DNA from 2 places in the Sporosarcina sp. Y352 genome. Region 1 is predicted to be linked to the other one. Evidence: riboswitches for the same ligand, from Rfam matches in the RefSeq annotation. Region 1 holds a riboswitch; the other holds the start of a gene.
What was found. Region 1 has a riboswitch for S-adenosylmethionine ahead of AC1TO6_RS18750 (methionine biosynthesis PLP-dependent protein). Riboswitches for the same ligand answer to the same signal wherever they lie in the genome.
Positions count from the first base shown of each region.

Region 2: another riboswitch for S-adenosylmethionine. It lies ahead of AC1TO6_RS15080 (YezD family protein); the one in region 1 lies ahead of AC1TO6_RS18750 (methionine biosynthesis PLP-dependent protein).

Region 1 is NZ_JBXCJE010000016.1:27,874-30,271, reverse strand. Features, by position in the region: gene metC (cystathionine beta-lyase) at 1-240, opposite strand, end outside; gene AC1TO6_RS18750 (methionine biosynthesis PLP-dependent protein) at 237-1,358, opposite strand; SAM riboswitch class I at 1,436-1,542, opposite strand; gene AC1TO6_RS18745 (ABC transporter permease) at 1,619-2,374, opposite strand; gene AC1TO6_RS18740 (ABC transporter ATP-binding protein) at 2,371-2,398, opposite strand, start outside.
Region 2 is NZ_JBXCJE010000009.1:96,213-98,610, forward strand. Features, by position in the region: SAM riboswitch class I at 237-347, shown strand; gene msrA (peptide-methionine (S)-S-oxide reductase MsrA) at 447-1,007, shown strand; SAM riboswitch class I at 1,077-1,187, shown strand; gene AC1TO6_RS15080 (YezD family protein) at 1,306-1,473, shown strand; gene AC1TO6_RS15085 (MetQ/NlpA family ABC transporter substrate-binding protein) at 1,588-2,398, shown strand, end outside.

The sequences.
Region 1 (2,398 bases):
AGAAGCAAATGCTAATCCGCGTTTACCGCCTTCCAATGAGGCTATTGTCTTTTCTAATGCATCTCTCGTTGGATTACCAGAACGGCTGTAATCATAGGGACCAAATTCGTCAAAGCTTTCTTGATGAAATGTTGAAGATAAGTAAATAGGTACATTCACTGCACCCGTTTTCTGTTCGGAATCACCACGAGTCGATGCGTGTATAAGTGTCGTTTGTAATCGTTCATTATTGAGACTCATTGTTGAAGCACCTCGCTTTTTAATGTTGAAAACACTTGCTTTAAATCGGCAACCAAATCTTCTACCTCTTCCACTCCAACTGAGAAACGTAAAAGACTATCGTCAACGCCCCGTCGTATCCGTTCTTCACGTGGTATGTCCGCATGTGTCTGTGTTGCTGGGTAAGTAATAAAACTCTCTACGCCTCCGAGACTTTCGGCAAATGTAATTAGTTTTAAATTTGCTAAGAAAGGTCCAACCCATTCACTATTTTGTAAGCGGAAAGATAGCATACCGCCTTTCCCGGGATAGAGAACGTCCGCAACATGTGGTTCGCTCTTCAAGTAATTTACGATTATCTTTGCATTTGCATCATGTTGCTTCATTCGTAAGTGCAGTGTTTTTAGTCCTCTAATGATTAACCATGAATCAGAAGGTGACAGAACTGCGCCGATAGCATTATGACTGGTTGCCAATACTTCACAGAGCTCCGCTCCTTTTGAGACTACAAGGCCGGAAAGGACATCGTTATGTCCTCCGATGTATTTCGTTGCACTGTGTATAACAATGTCTGCGCCTAGCTCAATCGGTCTTTGGAAATAAGGCGTTAAAAATGTGTTGTCGACAATCAGTAATAAATTATGCTTTCGCGCGAGTTTCGCGTATTGACGTATATCAAACTCCTGCATAAGTGGATTTGTTGGTGTTTCGATAAATAGAGCTTTTGTCTTCGCAGTTATCAATTTCTCAGTTTCATGGACATCAGTAAAATCCGTATATGTTGTTCCGATTGAATAGACATCGGAATACTGCTTTAGTAGACGATAGGTACCCCCGTAAATATCTTCTGGAACAATCAATTCATCCCCGGGACGGAAAAGTGATAAAACAAGCTGAATCGCAGCCATCCCTGAACTACATGCAAAACCAGCGTCACCGCTCTCTAAATCTGCAATGCCTTCTTCCAAAATGGAACGGGTCGGATTTTTCGTCCGCGTGTAGTCATAGCCAGTTGACTGGCCTAAGCCTTCGTGTTTATAGGCAGTCGATAAATAGATTGGTGGGTTCACTGAACCAGTTTTCGGATCACTGTTATTACCTAGTTGTACTAGTATTGTTTCCAAACTTCGTCTTGTCATTGGATTCACTCTCTTCTTTTAAAATCAAAAAGAGGACCCTCTATAAGGAGAGGGTCCTCGAAATGTCGAAGTCAATCTCCTTATCTTCTAGGTAAATAGATACCTATTGGAATTAGCACCGTACCTATACAGGTTGGTTGCTGAGACGTCTTAGGGCCAATCCCTCTGTCTCTCGTGATAAGAATAAAATATGAAGTTGTTTGAATATACAATTTAGATAACTCTACCATGGCTTGAATAATAAAACAAGAACCAGATTCCTAATGTTTTTCCCGAAGCAGCTGCATTCGTTGATTGAACAAACTAGGATAAGATAGAAATCCGAGTAAGACACTGGTTACTGATGCGGTCGTTAATAAGAGGAAAATGATCAGCAATTGAAACTGAACAGCTTGAATTGGGTCGGCTCCCGCAATGATTTGACCACTCATCATACCAGGCAGTTGAACCAATCCCATCGTTTTCTGACTCTCGATTGTCGGAATCATACTGGCTTTGATTGAATTGATCAGTTGTCTATGAATGGCTTGTTTTGGCGTTCCCCCAAGTGACAGGATAAGTTCCGTTTCGTCGCGATGCGTTTCAACCTCTGCCGTAAATCGGTTAAGGAAAAGGATTGACAATACCATCGAATTACCGATAATCATGCCGCTGATTGAAATGATATATTGCGCAGTTGCGGGTACAATCTGGAAGCCTAGTAAAATACTTTGGGTCAGCACTTCAACGAAAATCAAGGTGACTGCAATTTTCCATGTAATTCCCTTGATGGCTGTCCCTTTTTTTCTGGCATTTTGTGTCGCAGCTACAATCATCAAAGTAACCATTAACACGATATACAAAATATTTTCTGAGTCGAAGACAAATTTAAGAATGTATCCGACTGCGAGAAGCTGTATAATCGACCGGATTGTTGCAATGATCGTGTCCTTTTCTAATCCTAAACGGAGCGTCTTTGATAATACAAGGGGAATGATAACGAATATAAGGGTGATGGCTAATGTTAAATAAGTCATACGGAGGATACCCCTCCTTCAACA
Region 2 (2,398 bases), on a different contig from region 1:
AAATCGGCTAATTTTCTGTAATCCGAAAGTACCAAGAGTGCCTATTTCACTCACTTCCTCACCTAATTAAAAGCTTTGCCAAAACTGAAGACTTCTAGTTCTTTTCTCATAACCATATTAAACATTCAAACATCGTATATCTTACTCAATATAGTAAAAAATCACAAAATTATATTTTCAGACATTGACTTATCTAAATGGATAGACTAGTATGAATATCAATTACATAGCTAAAACTCTTATAAAGAGAGGCGGAGGGATTGACCCTGTGAAGCCTCGGCAACCATTGAACAGTGTTCAAACGGTGCCAATTTCAACAGATTTATTATGAATCTGACAGATGAGAGGTTTTGCACGCGATATTTGTCATGCGGCGACCTCTTCTTTTAGGAAGGGGTCGTTTTTATATGGCAGGGGCGTTTATTATAACGAAGAGGGGGATTATGATGACTCAGAAAAAAGTTGAATTGGCAACATTTGCGGGTGGGTGTTTTTGGTGTATGGTGCAGCCGTTTGATACGCAACCCGGTATTGAAAAAGTAGTTTCCGGTTATATTGGAGGCGTCACTGAAAATCCGACGTACGAGGAAGTGCGTGCGGGGGTTACGGGACATACGGAAGCGGTGCAAATCACATATGATCCGACAGTCTTTTCTTATGAAAAACTAGTAGACATCTATTGGCAGCAAATTGACCCGACGGATGCAGATGGTCAGTTTGGCAGTCGTGGAACTTCTTACCGCACGGCAATCATTTACCATCATGAGGAACAGCGACAGGTTGCGGAACGCTCAAAAGAGGCGTTAATCCAAAGTGGTCGCTTTGAAAAACCAATTGTTACTGAAATCGTTGAAGCCACAATCTTTTATCCTGCCGAGGACTATCATCAAGACTATTATCAAAAGAACCCAGAAAAATATAAAGTCTTCAAAGAAGAGTCGGGAAGAGCGCCCTTCATTCGCGAGAATTGGAATGAAAAATTGGTAGAGGCGTCACTTAAAAAGTAAATAGTTTTAAAGTATAGTTGACACATCGGAATAGATGGATTATTATGAATATCAATTACATAAACAAAACTCTTATAAAGAGAGGCAGAGGGACTGGCCCTTTGACGCCTCAGCAACCATTGAATTCATTCAAACGGTGCCAATTCCAGCAGATGTCGTTCGTCATCTGACAGATGAGAGGTTTTGCCTACAAACTACGTGTTGCGGCGACCTCTTAGTTCACAAGAGGCCGCTTTTTTGTAGTCGATCATCAGACTAGACGTTGTGACCGTCACTCAGAAAAAAAGGAGGATGCGCAATGGTTTTGAAAGTGAATGATGTAGTTAAAATCGATGCGATTACGCAGGCGCTGAAAGGTTTGGATTTTGGAGAGGTACACATTACCATCCATGAAGGACAAATCGTTCAAATCGATCGAACTGAGAAAAAACGGTTCCCAGTACTGAAAACTGAAAATAAGAAGTGAAGCTGACCGGACAACCGGAGGCCTCTTGACTTTCACGATATTGTTCAAAGACAATATTGCGAATTGCTGGAGGCCTTTTTTGTATATAAATTAGAAATTTAGGGGGAATAGAAGATGAAAAAAGTGTTTAGAAATTTATTGCTTATTGCAATTAGTGTACTGGTATTGGCGGGGTGCGGGTCTGCATCTGCGGATGATGAAAAGAAGATTAAGATCGGCGCAACAGCGGGTCCTTATAGTGATCAATTGAAGGAAGGGATTATTCCTATACTTGAAAAAGACGGCTTCGAGGTTGAGATTGTCGAGTTCAATGATTATATCCAGCCGAACAATGCGCTAAATGAAGGAAATATCGATGCGAACTTATTCCAAAATCGAAACTATTTAGTGAATTTCAATGAATCCCATGACATGGACCTCGTACCTGCATATGGCGTTCCGACTGCTCCAATTGCACTTTATTCGGACCAACATACAGCTCTTGAGGATGTGAAAGAAGGCATGACGGTGACGTTGCCAAACGACCCGACAAACCTGGCAAGATCTTTGAACATGATGGAAGACTACGGCTGGATCACAATCTCTGAGGATGTTAATCCGATAACAGCTTCCGAAAAAGACGTGGAAACCAATAAATACAACTTGAAAATCCAACCACTGGATGCGGCGCAAACACCTAGGTCACTCGGTGATGCTGACTTCGCATTCGTCAATGGGAACTTCGCTCTGGCATCAGGTTTGAAATTAACAGAAGCGGTCGATGTGGAGAAAACATCTGAAGATTACTTGATTTACTTGACGATACGAAAAGAAGACGAAGATAAGCCGTTTGCCAAAGCATTGAAGGCTGCGTATCATTCCGACGAATTCTATGAATACACGAAAGAAAATGCAGCGGGTTATGTGCTACCACCTTATCAAGCAG